DNA from 2 places in the Streptomyces sp. NPDC012825 genome. Region 1 is predicted to be linked to the other one. Evidence: riboswitches for the same ligand, from Rfam matches in the RefSeq annotation. Region 1 holds a riboswitch; the other holds the start of a gene.
The links. A riboswitch is a leader RNA that binds a small molecule or an ion and turns the genes downstream of it on or off. The one in region 1 is predicted to bind cyclic di-AMP.
Positions count from the first base shown of each region.

Region 2: it holds a riboswitch for cyclic di-AMP, as region 1 does, so the genes downstream of both, ACFY7E_RS23115 (C40 family peptidase) here and ACFY7E_RS31870 (transglycosylase family protein) in region 1, are expected to answer to the same signal.

Region 1 is NZ_JBIBBZ010000032.1:9,966-17,602, reverse strand. Features, by position in the region: gene ACFY7E_RS31895 (glycosyltransferase family 2 protein) at 66-1,061, shown strand; gene ACFY7E_RS31890 (SurA N-terminal domain-containing protein) at 1,142-1,837, shown strand; gene ACFY7E_RS31885 (nucleoside triphosphate pyrophosphohydrolase) at 1,857-2,816, shown strand; gene ACFY7E_RS31880 (cytochrome P450) at 2,878-4,197, shown strand; gene ACFY7E_RS31875 (transglycosylase family protein) at 4,292-5,413, shown strand; cyclic di-AMP (ydaO/yuaA leader) riboswitch at 5,672-5,845, shown strand; gene ACFY7E_RS31870 (transglycosylase family protein) at 5,849-6,565, shown strand; gene eno (phosphopyruvate hydratase) at 6,931-7,637, shown strand, end outside.
Region 2 is NZ_JBIBBZ010000012.1:16,356-23,992, forward strand. Features, by position in the region: gene ACFY7E_RS23085 (urease accessory protein UreF) at 1-155, opposite strand, end outside; gene ACFY7E_RS23090 (urease subunit alpha) at 155-1,876, opposite strand; gene ACFY7E_RS23095 (urease subunit beta) at 1,869-2,237, opposite strand; gene ACFY7E_RS23100 (urease subunit gamma) at 2,252-2,554, opposite strand; gene ACFY7E_RS23105 (ATP-dependent Clp protease proteolytic subunit) at 2,813-3,049, shown strand; partial or broken gene ACFY7E_RS23110 (hypothetical protein) at 3,057-3,364, shown strand; cyclic di-AMP (ydaO/yuaA leader) riboswitch at 3,680-3,886, shown strand; gene ACFY7E_RS23115 (C40 family peptidase) at 3,890-4,369, shown strand; gene ACFY7E_RS23120 (ATP-binding protein) at 4,475-4,912, opposite strand; gene ACFY7E_RS23125 (8-amino-7-oxononanoate synthase) at 5,074-6,297, opposite strand; gene bioB (biotin synthase BioB) at 6,480-7,637, shown strand, end outside.

The sequences.
Region 1 (7,637 bases):
GATGGTCGCCCGGAGTCCATCCGTCCGGTCCGGCCGGGTCACCGCACTCCGTTGTCGTGGTCCGCGTGCTGCTCTCGATCGTCGTGCCGTGCTTCAACGAGGAAGACGTCCTCGCCCGCTTCCACGCCCGCGTGACCGATGAACTCGGCAGCCTTGAGGGCGAGTTCGAGATCGTCTACGTGGACGACGGAAGCCGGGACGGGACCCTTCCGCTCCTGCGGGACCTCGCCTCGTGCGACCCGCGCCGGGTCCGCTACCTCTCCTTCAGCCGGAACTTCGGCAAGGAGGCCGCGATGCTCGCCGGTCTGCGGCACGCGTCCGGCGACGCCGTCGTGATCATGGACGCCGACCTCCAGCACCCTCCCGAGCTGGTCCACCGGATGGTCGCGCTGCACGCCGAGGGGTACGACCAGGTCGTGGCCCGCCGCACCCGCGAGGGCGACCGGGTCACCCGCACCCTCACCGCCCGCCTCTACTACCGGGCGATCAACCGGCTCGTCGACGTCGAGCTGGTCGACGGCGTCGGCGACTTCCGGCTGCTGTCCCGCCGGACCGTCGACGCGGTCCTCGACCTCGGCGAGTACAACCGCTTCTCCAAGGGCCTCTTCGCCTGGGTCGGCTTCCGCACCACGACCTTCTCCTACGAGAACGCCGTCCGCGAGCAGGGCCGCTCCAAGTGGTCCTTCGGCAAGCTCCTCAACTACGGCCTCGACGGGCTGCTCTCCTTCAACAACAAGCCGCTGCGCGCCGCCGTCCACCTCGGCCTCCTGCTGCTCGTCGTCGCCCTCGGCTACGCGGCCTGGATCGTCGGCGACGCCCTGATCAACGGCGTCGACACCCCCGGCTACGTCACCCTCCTCGTCACCGTCACCGCCCTCGCCGGCGTCCAGATGGTCATGGTCGGGCTCATCGGGGAGTACGTCGGCCGCATCTACTACGAGGTGAAACGCCGGCCCCACTACCTGCTGAAGGAGGCCGGGGGCGAAGGAGGGGAACGCGCGGGACGGGCCGACACCCGGGTGACGGGTGAGTCGTTGTGGGAAACAGTCGCTCCGAAGTAGTGGCTCCGGCCCCGGCGACTGCCTACCATCGATCACCGCAGGGTCGTCCAACTGACGCACGACCAGCCCGGGAGGCTCCTTTGCACCGCCGCACGCAGCCCCGTCCGCAGTCCCGCACCGCGCAGGACCGCACGCCCCGCCGCACCGCGCTCGCCGTCTCCGCCGCGCTCCTCGCCGCGGCCCCGCTGCTCACCGCCTGCGGCGGCGACGCCCACCCGGGAGCCGCGGCCGTCGTCGGCGGCGAGCGCATCGACGTCGCCAGCCTCCAGGCACAGGTGAAGGACGTCCGGGACGCGCAGGCCGCCTCCCCGGAGTCCGCGCAGCTCGTCGCCTCCACCGGCGACCTCGGCCGCCGCAAGCTCAACAGCATGATCTTCGACCGGATCGTCGAGCGGGTCGCCCGCGACCACGGCGTCACCGCCGACCGCGCCGAGCTCCAGCGGACCCGCACCGCCTTCGTCCGCCAGAGCGGCGGCGAGGACCGGCTCGCCACCGCCCTCCTCCAGGAGCAGGGCGTCGCCCCCGGCCAGATCGACGACGTCGTCCGCCGCAACGTCCTCCTCGGCAAGATCGCCGAGAAGGTAGGCGCCGACGACAGCCCCGAGGGCCAGAAGAAGCTGACGGACGTCTTCACCGCCGCCTCCAAGGACCTCGGCGTCGACGTGAACCCGCGCTACGGCGCCTGGGACGACACCCAGATCCAGCTGGCCTCCGCCACCGCGCCCTGGCTGCGGCAGGTCAGCGGGGCCCCGGACGCCGTCGGGGCCGGTGCCTGAGGCCGGGTAGGTTCGGGGGGTGACTTCCGAGAACCCCGGCCGCGTCGTCCTGCTCACCGCCAGCCACCGCGTGGCCCCCGGACTCCTGTCCTGGCCCGCGTGGCAGGCGCTGCACACCGCGGACCGGGTGCTCTGCCCCGACGAGCACCACCCCCAGCTGCCCTACCTGCGGGAGGCGGGCGTCGCCGTCGAGCACGCCCTGCCCACCGCCGAGGAACTGGTCGGGGCCTGCGCCGGGGGCCGTACGGTCCTGCTCCTCGCCTCCGGCGAGGGCGACCGGCGCCTCACCGACGGCCTCGCCCGGCTCGCCGGCTCCGGCCGGGTCGCGATGCCGGACCTCGAACTGCTCCCCGGCTCGTACGACCTGCCCGGCGCCCGGCTCCTCGACCTCGTCCAGGTCATGGACCGCGTCCGGCGCGAGTGCCCCTGGACCTCGGTGCAGACCCACGAGGGGCTCGTGAAGTACGCCGTCGAGGAGGCGTACGAACTCGTGGAGGCGATCGAGGACGGGGACCGGACCGCGCTCCGGGAGGAGCTGGGCGACGTCCTGCTCCAGGTCGTCCTCCACGCCCGGATCGCCGAGGAGGACCCGGAGGAGCCGTTCTCCGTGGACGACGTGGCCGGGACCCTCGTCGAGAAGCTGATCCACCGCCACCCGCACGTCTTCGGGGACGCGACCGCCGAGACCCCCGAGGAGGTCCACGCGCACTGGCAGCGGACCAAGGCGGTCGAGAAGCAGCGGGAGTCCGTCACCGACGGCGTGCCGCTCGGACAGCCCGGCCTCGCGCTCGCCGCGAAGCTGGCGGGCCGGGTGCGCGCGGCCGGTCTCGACGTGGCCCTCCCGGCGGACGGGGGCGTCGGGTACGAGCTGCTCGCCCTCGCCGCCCGCGCGGAGGCGGCGGGCGTGGACCCGGAGACGGCGCTGCGGGCGGCGGCCCGGACGTACCGGGACGCGATCCGGGCGGCGGAGGGGCTGTGAGGAGGGGAGAGGTCCCGTACGGGCCGCCGGGGCGCGTCGGAGCGCGCTGTACCGTCGGGGGGTGAGTGACAGCACCGCCCCGACTCCCGTACCGGACCCCGCGCCGGCCCCCGCTCCGGACCCCGCGCCCGAGCTCTTCACCTGGGAGTTCGCCACCGATCCGTACCCCGCCTACGCCTGGCTGCGGGAGCACGCGCCCGTGCACCGGACGACGCTGCCCAGCGGGGTCGAGGCCTGGCTCGTGACGCGGTACGCGGACGCGCGGCAGGCCCTCGCGGACCAGCGGCTGTCCAAGAACCCGGCGCACCACGACGAGTCCCCGCACGCCAAGGGCAAGACGGGCATTCCGGGCGAGCGCAAGGCCGAGCTGATGACCCATCTGCTCAACATCGACCCGCCCGACCACACCCGGCTGCGGCGGCTCGTGTCGAAGGCCTTCACCCCGCGCCGGGTCGCCGAGTTCGCCCCGCGCGTCCAGGAGTTGACCGACCGCCTCATCGACGGCTTCGTGGAGAAGGGGAGCGCGGACCTCATCCACGAGTTCGCCTTCCCGCTCCCCATCTACGCCATCTGCGACCTGCTCGGCGTGCCCGAGGAGGACCAGGACGACTTCCGGGACTGGGCCGGGATGATGATCCGGCACGGCGGAGGGCCGCGCGGCGGGGTCGCCCGGTCGGTGAAGAAGATGCGCGGCTACCTCGCCGAGCTGATCCACCGCAAGCGCGAGGAGCCGGGGGACGACCTGATCTCGGGGCTCATCAAGGCCTCCGACCACGGCGAGCACCTCACCGAGAACGAGGCCGCCGCCATGGCCTTCATCCTCCTGTTCGCGGGCTTCGAGACCACCGTCAACCTGATCGGGAACGGGCTTTACGCGCTTCTCCGCGACAACGGGCAGCGGGAGCTCCTCCAGACCTCCCTCGCCGCCGGGGACACCGGGCTCCTGGAGACCGGGATCGAGGAGCTGCTGCGGTACGACGGGCCGGTGGAGATGGCGACCTGGCGGTACGCGACGCGGGCGCTGACCGTCGGCGGGCAGGAGATCCCGGCGGGGGACCCGGTGCTGGTGGTGCTCGCCGCCGCCGACCGGGACCCGGAGCGGTTCGACGGGCCGGACGTGCTCGACCTCGCCCGGCGCGACAACCAGCACCTCGGGTACGGCCACGGCATCCACTACTGCCTCGGCGCGCCGCTCGCCCGCCTCGAAGGACAGGCGGCGCTCGCCACTCTGCTGACCCGTCTGCCGGACCTGCGGCTCGCCGCCGATCCGGCCGAACTGCGGTGGCGCGGAGGGCTCATCATGCGCGGTTTGCGCACGCTTCCGGTGGAGTTCTCCCCGTCCGTACCCCTCTCTCCCGCTGACGGACCGTCAGAAATGTGATCTTCATGTGATCGAGTGGCCATCGACTTGTGACGAGCGTTCGAATGCCGCTACGTTTCCCGGCAGTCTCAGCCGTCACGCGAAAGGCGTACCTATGCGTTCCGGGAACGGACGACACCGTCGCCCCCGTCAGGCCCCCGCCCTCGTCGTCGCCGCGGGCGTGACCGGATCCGCCATGGCGCTGCCCCTGCTCGCCACCGGATCCGCGTCCGCCGCCGACGCGGCCACCTGGGACCGCGTCGCCGAGTGCGAGTCGGGCGGTCAGTGGAGCGCCAACTTCGGGAACGGCATGTACGGAGGCCTCCAGTTCACCCAGGGCGACTGGGAGCGCCACGGCGGCCTGGCGTACGCGCCCAGCCCCGACCTGGCCAGCCGCGCCCAGCAGATCGCGGTGGCCGAGAAGGCCCTCGCCAGGGGCAGCGACGCGTGGGCCACCTGCGCGCCGATCGCCGGTCTGGCGAACGACGGGAAGCCCACCGGGGTGGACCCGGGTCCGGCCACCGCTCCGACGGCCTCCGTGGCGCCCGTCCCCGAGTCGAGCTGGAACTCGGGCTCGTCGGGCACCTCCGCGACCGCGCCGTCCACCGCGGCGCCGAAGCCCTCCGCTCCCGCGACCGCGCCCGCCGAGGGGCTCTCCACGGCACCGGCCACGCCGACGGCCCCCGCCGGCTCGACGGGCCCGGGCGCGCCGACCGCCCCCGTGACGCCGTCCGCGCCGACCGGGACCACGAGCCCGGCCGACCCCACGCTCCCGGCCGATCCGTCCGATCCGACGGCTCCCGTCACCCCCGGTGGGTCCGTTGTGCCCGACACGTCGGTCACCCCCGGCGTTCCGGGAGACGAGGGAACGTCGGCCACGCCCGGCACGGGCAAGCACCGGGGCGAGGCCGCGCCGGAGGAAACCGGCAGGACGGACAGCTCCGCCGAATCCGGGAGACACGCCTCGGACGAGGACAAGATCCTCGAAGAGGGTGAAGCGTCCCTTGTTGCTGACGAAGTGAAGAACTCGGACACAACGGACAGTCAGGGCTCTTCGGGTGAATACGTCGTGCGTCCGGGTGACAGCCTTTCGGATATCGCCCAGGCGAACGAACTGCCCGGCGGCTGGTCCGCCCTCTATGACGCCAACAAGCGGACCGTGGGCATCGATCCGGACCTCATCCTTCCTGGTCAGAACCTCGATCTGACGGCGGGTCCGACTCCGACGGCCGGGTAGTTCGTGGGCGTATGTCCGGTTCCGGGCGAGTGAGACATGGGTCTCTTTGTCCCAACTGGCGTGTCGCGCCCGCAAACTCCGCTTACGTCATCCCTCACCTGCGCAAACACTCCCCTCCGAAGGGCAAGAAGAGGCGAAATTAGTCATATGAGCCTCTTTGAACTTCGGGGGGTTCTGTGTCTACGGTCGTCATCGCTCGCCACCGCGGGCCCCGTCGACCGAAACGCCGAATCCTGCCGTCGGCCGATGGGAACAGTCGTCGCGCAAGCGCCGAAGGCAGGAGCGGGGGACCCAAGGTAAGTGCCGGGCCCGGCCGTCGAGACAGACGGCCGACGACCGGCTTGGGGTGAAGCCGCGTGCTAGGACACGCGGCCGGGCAACTCTTCGGCCCGAACCCGACAGCTCACCTCGCAGGCGTCGGTGAGGAGAATCCCCATGCTGTTTTCCGTCAAGGCCAAACACCGCCGTCCCTCCAAGGCCGCCCAGCTCGCCGCGCTCGTCGGCGTCACCGGTGTCGCCGTCGCCGCCCCGCTGATGACCGCGGGCGCCGCCTCGGCCGCCACGGCCTCCGAGTGGGACCGCGTCGCCCAGTGCGAGTCCGGCGGCAACTGGTCCATCAACACCGGCAACGGCTTCTACGGCGGCCTGCAGTTCACCAACTCCACGTGGGCCGCCTTCGGTGGCACCGCCTACGCCCCGCGCGCCGACCAGGCGTCGAAGTCCCAGCAGATCGCCGTCGCCGAGAAGGTCCTCGCGGGCCAGGGCAAGGGCGCCTGGCCGAGCTGCGGCGTGGGCCTCTCCGGCGCCTCGTACGACGGCGGCGCCGCCGAGAGCGCGCCGCAGCAGGAGCAGCCGCAGGAGCAGGCGCAGCAGGAGCAGCCGAAGCAGGAGCGGAAGGCCGAGCAGCCGACCACCCGCAGCCAGCCGCGCCAGGCCCCGCAGGCCGACGACCGGAAGACCGTCACCACCCCGACCGGCAAGACGGTCAAGAAGGGTGACGGCGAGTACGAGGTCGTGGCCGGCGACACCCTCGGCAAGATCGCCGAAGCCCAGGGCGTCGAGGGCGGCTGGGCCGCGATCTTCGAGCTCAACAAGGACGTCGTCGAGAACGCCGACCTGATCTACCCGGGCCAGCAGCTCCACCTGAAGTGAGCCCGGCGGGCCGCGTGAGTCCGGCGGCTCACGCGCCCCCCACGACCCTCCCGCGGTGACCACCCCGATCCGGCGCGCCCTTCCCCCGTGCGCGCCGGACCGGGGTTCCCCTTTTTCACGGGGGCGCCTCCCGGGTCCACCGGGTGCCTCCCGGTTCCACGGGGCGCCCCGGGGGCCCGCCCGGCAGTTACCGATCGGTAGATCCGAGGTCTTTCGCCCCCTTGTGCATGCCCTTGGGTCCTTTTTCGTCCCAGGGGGCGGGCGCCCGGCCGGTCGGAGCCCCCGGGGCGGTTAGGCTCTTGTCGCAAGGCCGAGCGACCCAGCAGCGACCTTGCGTCACATCCAGCGTCACATCCCAGAAGGAGATGCTCGTGCCGTCCATCGACGTCGTCGTAGCCCGGGAAATCCTGGACTCCCGAGGCAACCCCACGGTCGAGGTCGAGGTCGGCCTCGACGACGGCAGCACCGGCCGTGCTGCCGTTCCGTCCGGTGCCTCCACCGGTGCGTTCGAGGCCCTGGAGCTCCGCGACGGTGACCCCAGCCGCTACCAGGGCAAGGGTGTCGAGAAGGCCGTCCTCGCCGTCATCGAGCAGATCGGCCCGGAGCTCGTCGGCTACGACGCCACCGAGCAGCGCCTGATCGACCAGGCCATGTTCGACCTGGACGCCACCCCGGACAAGTCCTCGCTCGGCGCCAACGCCATCCTCGGCGTCTCCCTCGCCGTCGCGCACGCCGCCTCCGAGGCCAGCGACCTCCCGCTCTTCCGCTACCTGGGCGGCCCGAACGCGCACCTGCTGCCCGTTCCGATGATGAACATCCTGAACGGCGGGTCGCACGCCGACTCCAACGTCGACATCCAGGAGTTCATGATCGCCCCGATCGGCGCGGAGTCCTTCTCCGAGGCCCTCCGCTGGGGCACCGAGGTCTACCACACCCTCAAGTCCGTCCTGAAGTCCAAGGGCCTCTCCACCGGCCTCGGCGACGAGGGCGGCTTCGCCCCGAACCTCGGCTCCAACCGCGAGGCGCTCGACCTCATCCTCGAGGCGGTCAAGCAGGCCGGCTACGTGCCCGG
Region 2 (7,637 bases), on a different contig from region 1:
TTGATCCGGCCGGCCCGGACGGCGGCCTCGGCGCCTCCGGAGTGGGCGTGCCCGCCGGCGGGGAACCGCCCGTCGGCGAGCACGAGCAGAGCCGAGCGCGTCCCCGTCCGCGTATGCGCACGCGTATCCGTCCGCGTATCCGTTCGCGCCGTCATCAGAAGAGGAAGTAGCGCTGGGCCATGGGCAGTTCGGCGGCGGGGGCGGGTTCGACCGCCTCGCCGTCGATGGTCACCGTGAAGGTGTCCGCGTCGACCTCGACCCGGGGCAGCGCGTCGTTCTCGCGCATGTCGGCCTTGGTGACCCGCCGGGTGTTCCCGATGGCGGTGAACTCCTTGTTCAGGCGCAGGCGTTGCGGCAGGTCGTCCTCGATCGCCGCCCGCGCGACGAAGTTGAGCGAACCGGCCGCCGCGGCCTTGCCGAGCGCGCCGAACATCGGGCGGGGCAGGATCGGCTGGGGCGTGGGGATGGAGGCGTTGGCGTCGCCCATCTGCGCGTACGCGATCTGGCCGCCCTTCATGACGACGAGCGGTTTCACGCCGAAGAAGGCGGGCTCCCAGAGCACCAGGTCCGCGAGCTTCCCGGGTTCGACGGAGCCGATGAGGTGGTCCATGCCCTGGGCGGCGGCCGGGTTGATCGTGTACTTGGCGACGTAGCGGCGCGCCCGGTGGTTGTCGGCGCGGCCGTCGCCGGGCAGGGCGCCGCGCCGCTTCTTCATGACGTGGGCGGTCTGCCAGGTCCGCATGACCACCTCGCCGATCCGGCCCATGGCCTGGGAGTCGGAGGAGATGATCGAGATGGCGCCGAGGTCGTGCAGGACGTCCTCGGCGGCGATGGTGGAGGGCCGGATGCGGGACTCCGCGAAGGCGAGGTCCTCGGGGACGGCCGGGTTGAGGTGGTGGCAGACCATCAGCATGTCGAGGTGTTCCTCGATGGTGTTGACGGTGTGCGGCCGGGTCGGGTTGGTGGAGCTGGGCAGGACGTACGGCTCGGAGACGACCGTGATGATGTCGGGTGCGTGCCCGCCGCCCGCGCCCTCGGTGTGGTACGCGTGGACGGTGCGGCCGGCGATGGCGGCGAGGGTGTCGCCGACGAAGCCGGCCTCGTTGAGGGTGTCGGTGTGGATGGCGAGCTGGGCGCCCGTCTCCTCGCACACGTCCAGGCAGGTGTCGATGACGGCCGGGGTGGCGCCCCAGTCCTCGTGGATCTTGAACCCGAGGGCTCCGCCGCGCAGTTGGGAGTGCATGGCCTCGCGGGACATGGTGTTGCCCTTGCCGAGGAGGCCGATGTTGACCGGGAAGGTGTCGAGCGCCTCGAACATCCGGGCCAGGTGCCAGGGGCCGGGGGTGATGGTGGTCGCCTTGGTGCCCTCGGCCGGTCCGGTGCCGCCGCCGACGAGGGTGGTGACGCCGGTGGCGAGGGCCTGTTCGACGACGGTCGGCGAGATGAAGTGGACGTGGGCGTCGACGGCTCCGGCGGTGACGATCCGCCCGTTGCCGACGACGATCTCGGTCTCGGGGCCGATCACGAGGTCGGGGTGGACGCCGTCCATGGTGTCGGGGTTGCCGGCCTTGCCGAGGGCGGTGATCCGTCCGTCGCGGATGCCGATGTCGGCCTTGACGATCCCCCAGTGGTCGATGACCACGGCGCCGGTGATCACGGTGTCGGGGGCGCCCTCGGCGCGGGTGGTGCGGGCCTGGCCCATGGACTCGCGGACGACCTTGCCGCCGCCGAAGACGGCCTCCTCACCGGCGCGGCCGGGGCCGCCGGAGCGGTCCTCCTCGATCTCCACGAGGAGGTCGGTGTCGGCGAGGCGGATGCGGTCGCCGGTGGTGGGGCCGAACAGGTCGGCGTAGACGGCGCGGTGCAGCTCAGGCACGGAGGTCTCCGTTCGCCCCGGCGGGGGTCTCGTCGGTGCTCGGGGCGGTCTCCGCGTCGAGCGGGCCGGCGGTCTCGCCGCGCAGTCCGGGCACGACGCGGCGGCCGGCGATCGGGACGAGTTCGACCTCGACCGGGATGCCGGGCTCGAAGCGGACGGCGGTTCCGGCGGCGATGTGCAGCCGTCGTCCGTGCGCGGCGGCGCGGTCGAACTCCAGGCCGGGGTTGACCTCGGCGAAGTGGTAGTGGGAGCCGACCTGGACGGGCCGGTCGGCGGCGTTGAGCACGGTGAGGCGGGTGACGGGGCGTCCCTCGTTGAGGGCGACGGGGCCGTCCGCGTGGAGGATCTCTCCGGGGATCATTCGGCGGCGCCCGTTCAGACGATGGGGTCGTGGACGGTGACGAGCTTGGTGCCGTCCGGGAAGGTGGCCTCGACCTGGACGTCGTGGATCATCTCGGGGATGCCCTCCATGACGTCGTCGCGGGTGAGCACCTTGCGGCCGGAGGCCATCAGCTCGGCGACGGTCCGGCCGTCGCGGGCGCCCTCCAGGATGTGGGAGGTCAGGAGGGCGACGGCCTCGGGGTGGTTGAGCCGTACGCCCCGGGCCCTGCGCTTCTCGGCCACGTCCGCCGCCACATGGATGAGCAGGCGTTCCTGCTCGTGCGGGCTCAGTTGCACTCTTCCACCTCACAGTCGTCGACCGGGACGGCACCCGGACAGCTGCGGACCCTACCGAGCGTCAACACTCTGTTGAACTGCTCGGATGCGGTCCGCGGCGAGACATTGCACGTTAGGGCGGAAGTTTTTCCGGCTCGTTAACTCCGGCTTTGCGTTCCCATGATCATCCGACCGGTGGCGACCACCGGGGAGCGCCGGGCTCGTGGTGGCGGGCCGCGAGCCCGAAGTGCCCTGTTCGCCGGGAACGGAGTCGAGGGAGTGGAACCCGGAGCTGGAGTACGCGGCGCCGGACCGGGACATCGCGCTCCACATCAACTCCCCCGGCGGCTCCGTCAGCGCGCCCCGACGGCCGGGCTGCTCGCCGAACACGCCGGACGGAGCAGCGAGCGGGTCGGGGCCGACCTCGACCGCCCCACGGTCCTGGACGCCCCGGCCGCCGTCGAGTACGGGCTCGTGGACCACGTGGTCCCGAGCCGGCGCGACGCGGTCGGGTGAGCGGGCCGTGGTTCCCGAGCCGCCGCCGCTGCCCGCCCCGACCCGGGCCGAGGGCGAGTTCGTCGACGCACACCTCGCGGTCGTCGACCTCGTGGGGAGGATCAACCCATCCGGAACCGCGCATGCCCATGGGGCCCTGAGGGCGGCTCAGGCCCTCGCGGGACGCGCGGAGGAGCTGCGCGACGTTCCTTGGCCCTCATGCACGCGCGGGGCGAGAGCGAGGTCCACGCGGAGACCCCGGCGCGCTCCCTGCGGGTGCTGGACGGGGAGCGGCGGGCCGGGCGGGTCACGCTCCCCCGGGCGCGACGGAGTTGACATTCCGGCATGTCGTGTCGAGGGCCGGACGGCCGACATCCGCGCCGGAAGCGCTCGTCCGTTCGGTTGAGTCGATGAGTCGACATATGGCTCCGGCGAGTTGCGCGGCGAGTGTACACATCTGGCCGAATCAGGCGTTCCTTTGCTGGTACGGGGCCCTTTGGCCAAACCTCCGACGATCACGAAAGCATCCTGTCCACTCGAATGGATCAGTCGTGAGGACTCTCACATATCGCTGTTTCCACTCGGATTTCGACCAAGTTGTGGGGCAAGATCCCTGCCGACGACAAGCCCCCGCCATCCGAGGCGGGGCGGTCCGGGCGGACGCCGAGTCCTGCCGCTGTCCCGGACGTCTGGTCGACAGGATTGGATCGGCAGGAGTGGAGGACCCGAGCAGTACGGGCCGTACGCGCTGTTTCCGCAGCGGGATGGGCCCTTGGGGTGAAGCCGCAACCGCGGCCGGGCATCTTCGCCTGCCCGAACCCGACAGGTCATCCTTCACAGGCGGCTGACGAAGGGTTGCGCATGACTGCGCAGATGCACGTCCCGTCCCTGCTGTCCCGGGCCGGAGCCGTCTCGGCTCTCACCCTCGCCGCCGTCGGCGGCACGCTGCTCGCGCCGGGCGCGGCACCGGAGGCCCAAGCGGCGACCACCGCACACGCGAACAAGGCGCTGAGCATCGCCGCCTCCAAGAAGGGCGCGCCGTACCGCTACGGGGCCGCGGGGCCCTCCCGGTTCGACTGCTCGGGCCTGACGCTCTACGCGTACAAGAAGGCGGGCAAGTCGCTGCCCCGCACCGCGCAGCAGCAGTACAACAAGACCCGGCACGTCTCCGCCGGCAGCAGGCAGAAGGGGGACCTGGTCTTCTTCCACTCCGGCGGAAGGGTCTACCACGTGGGCATCTACGCCGGGAGCGGCAAGATCTGGCACTCGCCCAAGACGGGCTCCTGGGTGAAGCTCGACAAGATCTGGTCGTCGAAGGTCTACTACGGACGCGTCCGGTGACCCCGCCCGGGCGCTGACCGGGCGCCGTGAAGGACGCCGGGGGGGGTGCGGTGGCGCCGCCGCACCCGAACCGTCGCCGGGGAGGCCCCGGCCGCCGGAGGAGCGCTAACAGCCCACCGGCGCGGCCGCCTTCCACGGCAGGACGATGCCGACCGTCTTGCCGCCCTCCGCGGTCGGGGTCACCGAGAGGCGGCCGCCGGACTCCGCCGCCAGGGAGCGGATGATCACCATGCCGCGCCCGTTGTCCTGCTGGACCGCCGCCGGAAGGCGGCGGGGGTGGCGCGGGTGGCTGTCCGTGACGCCGACGTGGAGCTGCTCGCCGCGCTCCAGGCGGACGCCGACCGTGAAGGTGGGCGACTGGCCGAAGGTGTGCAGGACGGCGTTGGTGGCCAGTTCCGAGACGATCAGCCGGACCGCGTCCGCCTGGTCGGAGGACTCGTCGAGGCCCCAGTCGGTGAGGACCTCCGCGACGTACCGCCGGGCGGCGGGGACCGAGGCGGGCTCGCTCGGCAGGGTGACGGATGCTTCCTGATGGTCTGCCATGGCGACTCTGTCCCTTTCCCGCCCGGGGCCGCTGCCCCGGATCCACTGCGCGTCAGAGTCCCACCGATGGCGCCGCGCCGTACGGGGTTCCACCGGGCCGGGGCCCATCTGTCGCCCGAAGCGGTGAACCGTACGACGCGTGAACGCCTCCGGCCCGGCCCTCAGCGGGCGGGCGCGGTCCGCAGGACCGTCTCCACCGCGCGGTCGACCTGCGCGTCCGTCAGGTCGGCGCGTGCCGTGAGGCGCAGGCGCGAGACGCCGTCGGGGACGGACGGGGGCCGGAAGCAGCCGACCGCCAGCCCCTGTTCCCGGCAGTCCGCCGCCCAGCGCAGCGCCGCCTCCGGCGAGGGGGCGCGGACCGAGACCACGGCCGCGTCGGGCCGGGCCGCCGTCAGACCGGCCGCGGTCAGCCGCTCGTACAGGCCGGTGGCGACGGTGCGGACCCGTCCGGCGAGTCCCGGTTCGGCCTCGATCAGGCGCAGGCTCGCGAGGGCGCCGCCGACGGCGGCCGGGGCGAGGCCGGTGTCGAAGATGAAGGTGCGGGCGGCGTTCACCAGGTGCTCGATCACCCGGGCCGGGCCGAGGACCGCGCCGCCCTGGCTGCCCAGGGACTTGGACAGGGTCAGGGTGGCGACCACGTCCGCGTCGCCCGCGAGCCCGGCGCCGTGCGCCGCGCCCCGGCCGCCGTCGCCGAGGACGCCGAAGCCGTGGGCGTCGTCCACGACGAGCCCGGCGCCGTGCGCGCGGCAGGCGGCGGCGAGCTCCGCGAGCGGGGCCCGGTCGCCGTCGACGGAGAAGACGGAGTCGCTGACGACGAGGGCCCGGCGCCCGGGATGCGCCTCCAGGGTCTTCCGTACGGCCTCGGGGTCGGCGTGCGGGACGACTGCGGTCTCGGCGCGCGCCAGGCGGCAGCCGTCCACCAGGGAGGCGTGGTTGGCCGCGTCCGAGACGATCAGGGAGTCCCGGCCGCCGAGCGCCGTGAGCACGGCGAGGTTGGCGGTGTAGCCGGAGGAGAAGACGAGGGCCGCCTCGAAGCCGCAGAAGGCGGCGAGTTCGCGCTCCAGGTCGGTGTGGAGCAGGGTGGTGCCGGTGACGAGCCGGGAGCCGGTGGAGCCGGCGCCCCAGCGCCGGGCCGCCCCGGCCGCCGCTCCGGTGACCTCGGGCCTGCGGGTGAGGCCCAGGTAGTCGTTGCCCGCCAGGTCGAGGAGGTCCGACTCGGCCGCCCGGGGCCGCAGCGTGCGGACGAGACCGGCGTCGGCCCGGCGGCGCGCCTCGGCGTCGGTCCAGTCGAAGGCGGTGCGGCGCGGACCGGCGGTCCGTGCGTCGTCCGGCGCGGCCCCGGCGGCCCGTGCGTCGTCCGCCCGTGCGTCGTCGGCCTGTGGCATGCGGGATCCTCCGTCGGCGTCCTCGCCGGCGGGTCGGCCGGTCGGCGGCTTTTGTAGGCAGCGCACAGACCCTAGCCGCAGGGGACCGGGATCGTGGTGTGGTCATCCACACACCTCGTTCGGGGCCGTTTGTTCGGATCCTCCTTGGCCCGGGGGCGGGCGGTAGGCCAGGATCAGCGGTTATGGACCTGCTGAACACGCTGGTGGAGAAGGGGCTGCGGCGCGAGCCGCCGACCCGTGAAGAAGCGCTCGCCGTCCTGGCGACCTCCGACGACGAACTGCTCGATGTGGTGGCCGCGGCCGGCAAGGTGCGCCGCCGGTGGTTCGGACGGCGGGTGAAGCTCAACTACCTGGTCAACCTCAAGTCCGGCCTGTGCCCCGAGGACTGCTCGTACTGTTCGCAGCGGCTCGGCTCCAAGGCGGAGATCCTCAAGTACACTTGGCTGAAGCCGGACGAGGCCTCCCGGGCCGCCGCGGCGGGCGTCGCGGGCGGCGCCAAGCGGGTGTGCCTGGTGGCGAGCGGACGCGGTCCGACGGACCGGGACGTCGAGCGGGTCGGCAGGACCATCGAGGCCATCAAGGAGCAGAACGAGGGCGTCGAGGTGTGCGCCTGCCTCGGCCTGCTCTCGGACGGCCAGGCGGAGCGGCTGCGGGAGGCCGGCGCCGACGCGTACAACCACAATCTGAACACGTCCGAGGCGACGTACGGCGGGATCACCAAGACCCACACGTACGCCGACCGGGTGGACACCGTGCGGAAGGCGCACTCCGCGGGCCTGTCGGCCTGTTCGGGCCTGATCGCGGGCATGGGCGAGGCCGACGAGGACCTGGTCGACGTCGTGTACGCGCTGCGGGAGCTGGGCTCGGACTCGGTGCCGGTCAACTTCCTCATCCCGTTCGAGGGCACCCCGCTCGCCAAGGAGTGGAACCTGACCCCGCAGCGCTGCCTGCGGATCCTGGCGATGGTCCGCTTCGTCTGCCCCGACGTCGAGGTGCGGATCGCCGGCGGCCGCGAGGTGCACCTGCGCTCGATGCAGCCGCTCGCGCTGCACATCGCGAACTCGATCTTCCTGGGCGACTACCTGACCAGTGAGGGCCAGGCCGGCCGGGCCGACCTGGACATGATCGCGGACGCGGGCTTCGAGGTGGAGGGCGCGGGCACGCCCACGCTGCCCGCGCACCGCGCGGACGCGCTCGCGGCGGCCGGCGGCGGCTGCGGTTCGGGCGGCGGCGCGGAGGCCGGCGGCGGGTGCGGCTCGCACGCCCCGGCGGAGGGCGGCGCGGCTGAGGGCGGTACGGGCTGCGGCTCGCACTCCGGTGGCGGCTGCGGCCCCTGCGGC